3 regions of the Viridibacillus sp. NPDC093762 genome follow, and region 3 is predicted to be linked to each of the others. Evidence: riboswitches for the same ligand, from Rfam matches in the RefSeq annotation. Region 3 holds a riboswitch; each other region holds the start of a gene.
The links. A riboswitch is a leader RNA that binds a small molecule or an ion and turns the genes downstream of it on or off. The one in region 3 is predicted to bind S-adenosylmethionine.
Positions count from the first base shown of each region.

Region 1 (4,290 bases), on a different contig from region 3:
GATATGGACTTCCAATTAATTCAGAGAATAAGACGTATCGCTATTTACTAATTATGTTGCTGTACAACTGTATTGATCTCCTTTACAGCGTATCTCACCCATAATCCCCTTACGAATAGTTTTTCAAATAGCGTTTAGCAATTTTATCAATTACTAATACACTGTGCTTCAATTTTTTTACTTATTGATGATTCTAGACTATAAATGAACAGATTACAAGAAAAATCTTTCCTGGAAGGACAATTGTTTTTCTCAGAAGGTCATATAAGATGAGAATAACAACACTTTAGCTGTATTTTGAAATTTAAGATTAAATGTCACTAGTTTTAAAATAACGATTTAAAAAGAAAAAAGGACGACATAATGCCCCTCGTCATCCTTTGTCTTAGCCTTTTCTTCATTAATAAATACTTACTTTGTTACAACAGCTTCTGTTACTTTTGCAAAAGCATTATCTAGTGCTTCAATAATATCCTCAATTGCTTCTAAACCAATTGATAAACGGACAAGTTCTTCAGATACACCCGCTAGAACTAATTCTTCTGCACTTAATTGTTGGTGTGTTGTAGATGCTGGATGGATAATTAACGACCGTGCATCACCAACATTTGCTACATGCGAGAATAACTCAATGTTATCAATTAACTGGCGACCAGCTTCACGACCACCTTTAATACCGAATGTTAATACTGAGCCAAAGCCATTTTTTAAATACTTTTTCGCATTTTCATGAGTGGCACTGTCTTCAAATCCATTGAAGCTAACCCACTCAACATTTTCATGACCACGCAAGTATTCAGCTACTTTTTGAGCATTCTCATTATGTCGTGGTACACGTAAATGTAATGTTTCAAGTCCTTGAATTAACTGGAATGCATTGTCAGGACTTAATGTTGGACCAAAATCACGTAGCAATTGTACGCGTAATCGAGTTGCGAATGCAGCACTTGCAGTATCAACACCGTAGCGAATACCATGGTAAGATGCATCTGGCTCTGTATAGTCAGGGAATTTCCCTTGTGTCCAATCAAATTTACCAGCATCGACAGCAACACCACCGATTACTGTACCATGGCCACCAATCCATTTTGTTGCAGAGTGCACTACAATATCAGCACCGAACGCTATTGGATTTGAACCATATGGTGATGGAAATGTATTATCAACAATTAATGGAATCTCATTTTCATGTGCGATATTTGCCAAAGCTTCAATATCCACTACAGTTAAACTCGGATTACCGATTGTTTCCACATAAATTGCTTTTGTATTTTCTTGAATCGCTGTACGGAAATTTTCTGGGTCTCTTTCATCTACAAATGAAGCTGTAATGCCATAGCGTGGTAAAGTATTGGCTAACAAATTATATGTACCGCCATATAAACTACCTGAAGCAACAATATGATCGCCTGCACGCGCAATATTTAAAATTGAAAACGAAATAGCAGCCATTCCTGAAGATAGTGCTACTGCCGCTGTTCCACCTTCTAATAGAGCAACGCGTTTTTCAAATACATCGACAGTTGGGTTCATAATACGAGAATAAATATTACCGGGTTCTTCAAGTGCAAATAGTTTTTGAGCATGCTCCGTACTATTAAAAGCATAAGCAGTTGTACGATAAATTGGTACAGCACGAGCACCTGTTGTTGGATCTGCCACTTGGCCACCGTGTAATAATAAAGTTTCTGGACGTAAATTTGTCATCATTCATTCCTCCTAAATGTTTTTTTGAGATGGCAAATCGGAGGTGTGAGGAGGATTTTTTGGAAAAATAAAAACCCTCTTCGCTAAGAAGAGGGTTGCATAAGCAATTTTTCCTCCCCTTATCTGTCAGATCCGATTAAAAATCTGTAGGAATTAGCACCATTGTGAGTTCGTCACTCACCGGTTGCTGGGCATCGCAGGGCCTATCCCTCCGCCGCTCTTGATAAGAGTATTTGATTCAGTTCCATCTTGTTGACAAGTATAGAAGATATCTCGAACTAATGTCAATACTTTTATTTGTTTTTTCTGAACATTAAATTTAATAGCTATGATTTTATGAAAGATGAATTTAATTTAAGTAGACTTTAAAATATGTTAGCCTAAAGATAGAAAATAAATATATATTATTTAACAAAGGGGATTCAGATAATGACAAGAGAATTACTACGTAGTCACGCTTCTGTACGTAAATATACAGGCGAACTTATTTCTAAAGAAGTAGTTTTAGATTTAATTGAAACAGCACAAATGGCAGCGAGCTCGCATTTCGTACAAGCTTATAGCGTTATTTGGGTTACAGATGAAGATAAGAAGAAAAAACTTGGAGAACTTTCTAATAATGAATTCCAATTCGGAACAGCGGGTGCTTCATTTTTATTTTGTGTAGATTTTAAACGACTGCAGGTTGCGGGACAAAAGAATGGTGTAGAAATTATTGCTGATACTGCAGAGAACGTACTTGTGGGTGTAGCAGATGTTGCACTTTTCGCTCAAAACTTCGTTATTGCTGCTGAAGACCAAGGTTACGGTATTTGTTATATTGGTGGAGCGCGTAATAATCCAAAAGAAATTAGTGAATTATTTGGTCTTCCTGAATACGTATTCCCATTGTTTGCTATGACGATTGGTGTACCTACGAAACGTAATGAAACAAAACCTCGTTTACCAGTTCAAGCTGTACTACATGAAAACAATTATGATGTAGAACAATATGACACATTGTTAGATGAGTATGATGCAACAATGGAAGGTTACTATGCAAGTCGTGGGTCGAATCGTAAAATGGCCAATTGGACAAAACAAATGGCGGATTTCTTAATAGAACAGCGTCGACCACATATCAATGAATTTTTAGCACAAAAAGGCTTCACTTGGAAGTAAGGGACATAGCTCCGAAATTAGGGATACCTAGTTTTAGAGCTTTTCTTTTTGAGTTCAACCTATTATAAGTTGTTTTACTACACCTCAATTCTTTCACCTATTTATAATCCCATTAAAAAACCTGCCACTATTTAGTGGCAGGCAGGCATTTTATTCTTTTACTAAACCTTCAATTACTAGCTCTTTTACAGGTAGGAAGACTTCGCCTGAATTGATATATTTCACTTCGACTGTGTCACCTTCTTGTAGATAAATTGCTAGTGGTACAACTTCTGAGCTGACGCTATAGTTATCTTTGTTATCTAACATAAACGACACTGTTGTAAAGTCGCCATTTTTTTCTTTATAAACGCGGACAATTTTTCCTTTAATAGTAGCTTGCTCTTGCTTAGAGCTACCGTTTACTGAACTGCCTCCACGACTTAGGATAGCTTTATATTGTCTTAATGCCTCATTTGGAGTAGCTCCTGAAACTGAAAGCTCAGGATTAGCAGCTGAGACGATGAAATAATTTTGTAAGAAACCGTTTGAATCGAGCACTGGTGTTAACCAGCTTGCTTCACCATAGAAGTTGTAGATGATTGGCATTTGACCATGCCACTTTTTCTCGATAAATTTCTTTTCGATTATTTGTAATGCTCCTTGAGAATCCATGTACGCTTCCTCTTGGTTCCCCGTGTAATACGTTGCCTCTCCAGTTCGGCCATTTGTTAATGAATAACCGAGCATTGAATCGACACCTTCTTTAGGACTTGTAAAATCTGTGAAGTAGTACATATCACCATTTTCATCAAAGATTGGGCTAACATTAGCTTCCGTTCCTTCATCCGAAGGTAATTTCACATCTTTTTTCCCAAATTTACTATTCCAGAAACCGTGAACATAGTTACCAAAATAGCTATTTTGAAGGCTTACTGCTTCCGGTGAAACTGCACCGTCGATAAATGTTGGTACATCTTTTAAAGCAAATGTCTGAGATTTACCTGTTTTTGCATCGACCATAACAATACCTTCTGCATCAAAGCCGTTACGCGCTGTGATGAATTTCCCATATGAACGAATATAATATGGTTTACCATTATCATCAACTTCAAGTTGAGGCTCACCGTAGAAAATTTTCGTTGGATTTTCTAAACGAATATGACGCTCAACATTATTGTTTAAAAATGAAGAAGTTGTATATTTCATTTCTGATTTGATGAACTTTGGATTATCTGAAGAATCAGTAGCACTCATTTTAAAATAACCTGGTGTTACTTTCCCCTTCGTCCATTTAAAGAAGCCTGAGAATTCAACAGGCGCAATATACACAAATTCGCCGTTAACCTTCTGAATTTGCAAACTACCTAATTCATAGTAGCTTGTATTTGGTACTTGGCTAAAAGCCTTTTTCATTTTATTACGAGCAAATTTTGGCGGTAC
Region 1 covers NZ_JBNNUK010000004.1:89,076-93,365, forward strand. Annotated here, with positions in the region: gene ACQKM9_RS07395 (O-acetylhomoserine aminocarboxypropyltransferase/cysteine synthase family protein) at 412-1,707, opposite strand; SAM riboswitch class I at 1,824-1,937, opposite strand; gene ACQKM9_RS07400 (NADPH-dependent oxidoreductase) at 2,137-2,868, shown strand; gene ACQKM9_RS07405 (hypothetical protein) at 3,019-4,290, opposite strand, start outside.
Region 1: another riboswitch for S-adenosylmethionine. It lies ahead of ACQKM9_RS07395 (O-acetylhomoserine aminocarboxypropyltransferase/cysteine synthase family protein); the one in region 3 lies ahead of ACQKM9_RS15555 (methionine ABC transporter ATP-binding protein).

Region 2 (4,290 bases), on a different contig from region 3:
AATATTATTATGTAAACTAAACTCAACATGCCTGTAAAAATTAGGTGAATTACTAATAGTTACTATTACCTAGTGAATTTAATTTTATATAATTTAAGCTTAAATGAGATAGTGATTTTAAAAATATTTTAAAAACCACATGAATAATAGTAACTCAGTAAATTTCTTTTTCATTTATCTATTCTAAACAATCAAACTAGCTGAATTTTTCAGCTTATTGCATTTTACGAATGCTGTTTTTGAATTATTTTACAGCTAAAAACCTATATATTGTAGAAAAAACATGTCACAACTACTATAAATACTATATGAAAGGTGTAAAAATTTGATAATAGATACCATTCACTTTTGCTTTTATTAATTCATATTTTTTTCGATTTAGGTCTTTTTACCTTTTGTTTTTATTTGAATAATAGCCTTATATTGGTTGTGATAAAATAGGTACATGAGAGAAATTGCACGAATAATGCCGAAATTGATTAGGGGTGAGGTTATATGGATCAAGGTTATAGTCAAGCGACGGATCTTAGCCAACTTAATGATGCGTATTCAGTCCAACAATTAATAGATATTCAGCATGCATTAGACCAATCTATTATTGTTGCTATAACAGATAATAGAGGTATCATTACATTTGTAAATAATCATTTTTGTACCATTTCAAAATACAGTAAAGATGAGTTAATTGGGCAAGATCACCGTTTGTTGAACTCTGGTCATCATCCTAAAGCTTTTGTTAAAGAATTATGGCGTACAATTGGTAGCGGGAAAATATGGCGTGGTGATATTTGTAATCGTGCAAAAGATGGTAGTTTATATTGGGTGCAAACAACGATCATACCTTTTTTGAATGATAAAGGAAAACCTTACCAATATGTGTCAATTCGGACAGATGTAACAGAACAAAAAAATATCAAAAAACTAAAAATCTTTGCTTATCATGACGAATTGACGGGTTTATATAACCGTCGTATGTTGAATATATGTTTAGCAGACCTGTTCAAAAACGCACAAAAAGAAGGCTTTTCATTGTCACTCTTAATGATGGATATTGACCGTTTTAAAAGCATTAATGATGGATTAGGTAATTTAACAGGTGATTTATTTCTAATCGAAGTAGCGACTCGCTTGAAAAGATTAGGAATAGATGAAAAGTCACTATTTCGCTATAGTGGTGATAAATTTGCCATCATCATGAAGAATAATGAACATGCCATTTGGAAGGCACATCAAATAATGGCCAATTTTGAAGATAGTTTTTTGATTGAACAGTTTGAATTCTATTCTTCTATTAGTATCGGCATAAGCTCAAGTCTAGCTGATGCAAATACACCAGAGGACTTAATAAAATGTGCAAATGTCGCCTTGCTTGAAGCAAAAAAGAATAGAGCTAGCAATTACATACAATATGAAAATACGATGAATAGTACTCATAATCAATTCCTGCTGCTAGAAACAAAACTTCGTCATGCTATAAAGCAAGATGAAATTGAACTGTATTATCAACCGAAAATCGATTTAAAAACCAATCAATTAATCGGAATGGAAGGTTTAATTCGTTGGTATGATAAGGATTACGGCTTTATCTCTCCAGCTAAGTTTATCCCTTTTGCAGAAGAGTGCGGATTGATTAGTTCTATTGGTGAATGGACATTGAAAAGGGCTTGTAAACAAATGAAGAAGTGGCTTGATGAATATGGGTTGGATATTCGTATTTCAGTTAATATTTCGCCTATTCATTTGAAAGAAAGGAATTTTGTGAACAATTTACGTGCAGTATTACAGGATACAGGTTTACCCGCTAAAAATTTAGAGTTAGAAATTACCGAAATGAGCTTAATGCATCAAACAGAGGAATTGATTGCAACGTTTAATCAACTAAAAGCTCTGGGAGTAATCATCGCGATTGATGACTTTGGAACAGGTTATTCCTCACTCAGCTACTTAAAGCAGTTTCCAATTGATGTATTGAAGATTGATCAATCGTTCATCCATGGTTTAAAAACAGGGCTCAGTAATGTCGCAATGGTGACCGCTATTATCAAATTAGCGCATGCATTGAGTATGCAAGTGGTTGCCGAAGGGGTAGAGACGGAAGATGAATTGTATATCGTCCGTGAAAACCTATGTGACTTTGCACAAGGATATTACTTTAGTAAGCCATTACCGACAGATGAATTTTCCGCAAAATTACATGAATTGTATTTATCTAGAATCTAGGGAAATGCCTTATATACTGAGAAAGCTATACAAAAAGGTCGCCCTATACACTGAGGTGACCTTTTTGTATGATTTTTATTCAAAATGGATTTTTAAGGTGTGAAAATAGTTCGCTCATTAAGTAATACAGACTACAACAATAAAGAATTTGTGATTGAAGATATTGATGGTAGGTGGATAGCATTTGGTATCAAAAAAGCTTAGAATCGCCTCTTACGCAATTTTTGTAGAATGAAAAGCTATCATAATAAATTATTAAAATCATACATTATAAAGAATTTTCTAAATTTTTTATTGACAATAGATTTCTAAAGTTGTAAATTAAGAATCAACAAAATAACTTTTTTCTTATCCAGAGAGGTGGAGGGACTGGCCCTGTGAAATCTCAGCAACGGACGATGTACCGTGCTAATTCCAGAAGCGTATGCTTGAAGATAAGAAGAGTGCATGGACGTATCGTCAACCTCTTCTTATCAAGAAGAGGTTTTTTTGTTCAAAAAATGATGAGGTGATGGATATGTCAACAGAATTAATCAATGCACTACAAACGTTAAAAGAAAAGAAATGGATCGATTTAACACATACCTTTGGAGTAGAAACACCACGTTTCAACGCATTTAAAGGGTTGGAAAAAACAACTCTATTTTCACATGATGATGGCTTTTTTGCTCAGAATTTTTCGTTTGCTGGACAATATGGAACACATTTAGATGCACCTATTCACTTTGTTCGTGATGCTCGTTATTTAGAAGAATTAGAGTTAAAAGAGCTTGCACTGCCGCTCGTTGTAATAGATCATTCAAAAGATGCAACAGAGAATCATGATTTCACGATTTCAGTTGAAGATATTTTGAATTTTGAGGTAGAACACGGTGAAATTGAGGCAGGTACATTTGTTGCACTTCGTACAGATTGGAGTAAACGTTGGCCTGATGTAGAAGCATTTAATAACTTTGATGCTGAGGGAAATCCGCATGCACCAGGATGGTCGGTAGATGCACTAAAATTCTTGTTTGAAGAGCGTCATATTAAAGCAGTAGGACATGAAACATTTGATACGGACTCTAGCATTTTATACCGTCAAAACAATGCATTACTAGGTGAACTATATGTATTGGAACAAGATACATATCAAGTAGAGTTGCTAACAAATTTAGACCAGCTACCCGCAAAAGGGGCTGTCATCTTTAACATCGTACCTAAACCTGAAAAGGCTTCAGGTTTCCCAGTTCGCTCATTTGCCATCCTACCTTAATTACTCATAGCAAATGAATAATAGGAACTGAGAGGTGAACTCTTTGGTTATTAGAATTGATGATTTATCAGGTGACGCAGTTAAGGTGTTTTTGGAGGAGCATCTTCAAGGTATGGCACTAAATTCTCCACCAGAAAGTATACATGCGTTAAATATCGAGGAATTGATAAAAATAGAGATTACTTTCTGGAGTGCATGGGAAGCAGGTACATTAGAAGGTTGCGGAGCACTAATAGAATTGGATGCACACCATGGTGAAATAAAATCCATGCGTACTTCTTCATAATATTTACGGAAAGGCGTATCCTTGATCATATCATTGAAGAGGCAATGTACCGCGGTTATAAGCGTCTAAGTTTAGAAACAGGTTCAATGGTGGCTTTTGTACCTGCTAGCTGAATTAGAAAAATGGTTTTCAATATTGTAAGCCATTTTCTAATTACATTGACGATCCGAATAGCGCTTTTATGAAATTAGAGTTATAAGTATATTAATTATTATTTTATTTACAAAAATATATAAAACGATAAGAGCATGTTTTGAAATGTAGATTATTCAAAACATGCTCTTTCTGTTTGTTCTACTATATTTTAGTTGGACAATACTTCTTACATGTTAAGAAAGCTTTGCAGAACAGCGAATAGCAGTAGCAATGGTTTTAATTTTTTGTTCTTTCGCTATTAATGCTTGTTGAGCTTCTTCTAATGTTACGAGCTCGAATCGGATTTTAGCACCTGTTTGTAACTGTGCAAGACTAGCTAGATCAGCTGTGATGACTTGAACCATTTTCGGATAACCCCCAGTTGTTTGGCGAT
Region 2 covers NZ_JBNNUK010000002.1:110,511-114,800, forward strand. Annotated here, with positions in the region: gene ACQKM9_RS04370 (putative bifunctional diguanylate cyclase/phosphodiesterase) at 496-2,220, shown strand; partial or broken gene ACQKM9_RS04375 (VOC family protein) at 2,320-2,424, shown strand; SAM riboswitch class I at 2,566-2,661, shown strand; gene ACQKM9_RS04380 (cyclase family protein) at 2,738-3,475, shown strand; partial or broken gene ACQKM9_RS04385 (GNAT family N-acetyltransferase) at 3,519-3,960, shown strand; gene ACQKM9_RS04390 (biotin-dependent carboxyltransferase family protein) at 4,091-4,290, opposite strand, start outside.
Region 2: another riboswitch for S-adenosylmethionine. It lies ahead of ACQKM9_RS04380 (cyclase family protein); the one in region 3 lies ahead of ACQKM9_RS15555 (methionine ABC transporter ATP-binding protein).

Region 3 (4,290 bases):
TTTAATATATAGTCTTGCATTTCTTTTGAATGGAGTACTTTAACTAATTTTTTTATCTTTTCGTTATTCTCATCTTCTTTACGAACAGCAATCACATTAATGTACTCTGATTCTTTATCTTCTAATGCAATTGCGTCTTTTCCTGGGCTTATACCTGCGTCAATAGCGAAGTTAGAGTTGATTAATACTGCATCACCTTCGTCGTTTTTATACATTTGTACAAGCATTTCAGGTGCAGTGTTTGCATCAAATTTTAAGTTTTTTGGGTTCTTAGTGATATCCTTAATTTCGGCTGCAGTTTTATCTACACCTTCTTTTAATGTGATAAGACCTTTCGCTTCAAGTAGTGATAACATACGTCCATGGTCTGAAACTGAGTTACTTAGAAGAATTGTTGCGCCTTCTGGAAGATCTTCGAGTTTTTTATATTTTTTAGAATAGATACCGATTGGCTCGATGTGCACTCCACCAACATTAACAAAATCATATCCATTTTGCTTTTTCTGAAGCTCTAAATAAGGGATATGTTGGAAGTAGTTTGCATCTAAATCGCCATTTTCAAGATCTTTGTTCGGTAAAACATAATCTTGATACCTTTCGATTTTAAGCTTGATACCTTCTTTTTCTAGTAAGGGCTCTGCTTTTTCTAAAATTTCAGCATGCGGAGTATTAGCTGCACCGATTACTAATTCCTCTTCTGATTTACCACAAGCTGCTAAGCTTAGGGCTAACACTCCTGTAAGGATTCCTGCTACAAGTTTCTTCATGTTCTTAACGCTCCTTTTTACTGTTTAGTTATATGTGATCGGTTTTACCCGTATAAGCTTAAATTATCTTTTATCAATCTTCGTCGTAATAAGGTCACCGACAAATTGAATAACAAATACCACTACTAAAATAAGGATTGTTGCAACAAAAGTTACATCGCTTTGACTTCTTTGGAAACCGTCTAAAAACGCTAATGTCCCCAGTCCGCCTGCCCCAATAACACCCGCCATAGCTGTGTAACCAACAAGTGCAATAGCTGTTACAGTAATACCCGAAACTAATGCGGGTAATGATTCTGGGATTAACACTTTACCGATAATCGTAGAAGTTTTGGCACCCATCGAACGTGCCGCTTCAATGACACCTTTATCAATTTCTTTTAACGCAATTAAAACCATACGTGCATAAAAAGGTGCTGCTCCAATGATTAATGCTGGTAATGCGGCATTGGGACCTCGAATTGAGCCTAATAATAGCTTCGTAAATGGTATTAATAGAATCACTAAAATAATGAATGGAATCGAACGGAAAATATTCACGATCGAACCTGTTAACCAACTTACTAATTTATTTGCCCATAATTGCTGAGGGCTTGTCAAAAACAGCAAAATACCTAAAGCTAAACCAATGACAAATGTGAAAATTGTAGCAACGCCTGTCATATACAGTGTCTCTATAGTTGCTTCCCACATTCTGTCCCATTGTACATTCTGGAAGAGATCATTAAGCATTTTCGATCACCTCCGTTTTTACTCCATGTTCATTCATATATGTGACTGCTTTTTGTACATTATCATTATTGCCATCTAGCTGTATAATCAGCGTTCCATATGGTCCACTTTTCGTTTGCGAAATATTACCATGGACAATATTCACGTCTAAATTAAGTTCACGACTTAAATGTGAAATAACTGGCTGGCCAGTTGAAGAGCCTACAAACATTAATTTTACAAGTGTTCCTGATGGGTAGTTTTCAATAATTTGTTCAATTGATTCTTTACGTTCAATCGTATCTGTAATTTGAGAAACAAATCGTTTTGTAACGTCTGCTTGTGGTGATTGGAATACATCTAGGACATCACCATTCTCAACAACTTGTCCAGCTTCCATTACCGCCACGCGATGACAAATTTTACGAATGACATGCATCTCATGTGTGATAAGTACAATAGTTAAGCCTAATTTTTCATTGATATCGACTAGTAAATCTAAAATCGAATCCGTTGTTTCAGGATCAAGTGCTGAAGTAGCTTCATCACAAAGCAATACTTCTGGGTTATTTGCCAGTGCTCTAGCAATACCTACACGTTGCTTTTGACCACCTGATAATTGAGAAGGATATGCCTTCTCTCTTCCTTTTAAACCAACTAATTCAATAAGCTCTAATACCTTCTTTTGACTCTCCGCTTTAGATAAACCTGCAATTTCTAATGGAAATGCTATATTTTCTTCTACAGTGCGTGACCAAAGTAAATTGAAATGTTGGAAGATCATACTGATTTTTTGACGCGCATTACGTAACGCACTTCCTTTAATCGACGATACTTCCTGACCATTCACAACAACTTTACCGGTTGTCGGTTGCTCCAAACCATTTAATAACCGAATGAGCGTACTTTTACCCGCTCCGCTGTATCCAATAATGCCGAATATTTCTCCGTCTTCAACAGATAAATTCACATTTTTGACAGCGGTTAATTCTCCGTTAGCGGTTTTATATTTTTTCATAACATTTTCTAACTGAATCACTGTCATACCACCTTTATTTTAAAACTAAAAAGTATGCACTTTCTACTGGCATCTCTTAGAAACTAAAAAAACCCTTCTGCAGATTAACAGAAGGGTTCAACGCAAAGCTATATACGTAAAACCGTTCTCTCATCTTCCAAAGTAAATACTTTGTGTGATTTGGCACCGTGCCATATAAATATGACGGTTGCCGGGCTTCATTGGGCACTTCCCTCCACCTCTCTAAATAAGAGTAACGACAATATTTAATTAGTTATGATTGCTACTTTATCACGCTATTACTTTAACGTCAATCATTTAATTGTAATTTTTCAAATAAATAAGGTACTGATTGAAATGCGTAGATTTTATCGCGGATTTTACCATTTTCTGAAATAATTAAACAAGGGACACTTTCAATTTCATAATCAAATGCTACGTCTTGTATATAATTTAAGTTCGCTTTACCAATAGGAATATGGCTTACGACATGCTCTACTACTTCCATCATTTTCGATGCAACTGCACACGTTCCACATAATGGTGTGTATAAATAAAAAGCCGAAAGCGAGGTGGTTTTCATAGTTTCTTCCCATTGTTCACGTGACCATTCTTCCATCTTCTTCATTCCTATACTATTAGATATTTTTTATGAACTGTAAAATTTGCCGCCAATAATATTCTAGCTAAATGTCTTCTAGGAGTAGCTTCTACTTGTTTATAAGTAGAGGAGGTGTGTAGATGACGAGCATTTGGGAACTCTCTTTTAAAAAGAGCACGGAGCTTATCACCCGATGAGTCAGCATCAAAAAATGCATACATTTCGCAGTCCTCATATGGTGCCAAGATTTCTTCTAATCGGCTCGCACTAACTGTTCCATTCGTACATATTATCGGAATGTTCTCTGCTAATATTGGCGCAATTCGCAACTTATCTTGGCGCCCTTCCACGATAATCAGCTTGTTAAAAGTCATATATACCCTCCTAACAAATACTTTTTGCCGTTTACCAAGTTTAAAAAAACGCCGAGCAAATGCACGGCGTTTTTAGATCTTATTCTTCGATAATTGCTTCGTATTGTTCTGCAGTTAATAATGCATCAACTTGAGCGTTATCTGCTGGTTCTACTACAACCATCCATGCTTTTTCGTATGGTGATTCGTTAACGAATTCTGGGCTTTCTTCTAGCTCTTCGTTAATTTCAACAACTTTACCAGAAATCGGAGCGTAAAGTTCAGATACAGTTTTTACCGATTCAACACTGCCGAACGGCTCGTCTGCTACTAATTCGTCGCCTACTTGTGGAAGTTCAACGAAAACGATATCACCTAGTTCTGATTGTGCGAAATGTGTAATACCGATACGTACTTTTCCGTCTTCAGTTTTTACCCACTCATGTTCTTCAGAATAGCGTAAGTCTTTTGGTGTGCTCATGAATACCCCTCCAAATATGTAATTAATTTCACTTTAAGTTTGACATATTTCCAGTGTAAAAACAAGCATATGTCTGTGTTATTTCCATGTCTGTTCAAAGTCTGATTCTTTAAATCCTAATGTCACTTTTTTACCGTCTGTAACGATTGGACGCTTGATTAACATACCATCTGATGCAAGCAATTCTAATTGCGCATCTTCCGACATATCAGCCAGTCGATCTTTCAATTGCAACTCTCTATACTTCATACCTGAAGTATTAAAAAATTTCTTCAATGGTAAACCACTAGCATCTAGATACTGTTTTAATTCCTCTTTAGAAGGTGTTTCTTCAACAATGTGCTTATCTGTATAGTTTA
Region 3 covers NZ_JBNNUK010000013.1:58,633-62,922, forward strand. Annotated here, with positions in the region: gene ACQKM9_RS15545 (MetQ/NlpA family ABC transporter substrate-binding protein) at 1-767, opposite strand, end outside; gene ACQKM9_RS15550 (methionine ABC transporter permease) at 831-1,499, opposite strand; gene ACQKM9_RS15555 (methionine ABC transporter ATP-binding protein) at 1,492-2,517, opposite strand; SAM riboswitch class I at 2,644-2,750, opposite strand; gene ACQKM9_RS15560 (thioredoxin family protein) at 2,807-3,115, opposite strand; gene ACQKM9_RS15565 (hypothetical protein) at 3,127-3,471, opposite strand; gene gcvH (glycine cleavage system protein GcvH) at 3,551-3,931, opposite strand; gene ACQKM9_RS15575 (arsenate reductase family protein) at 4,010-4,290, opposite strand, start outside.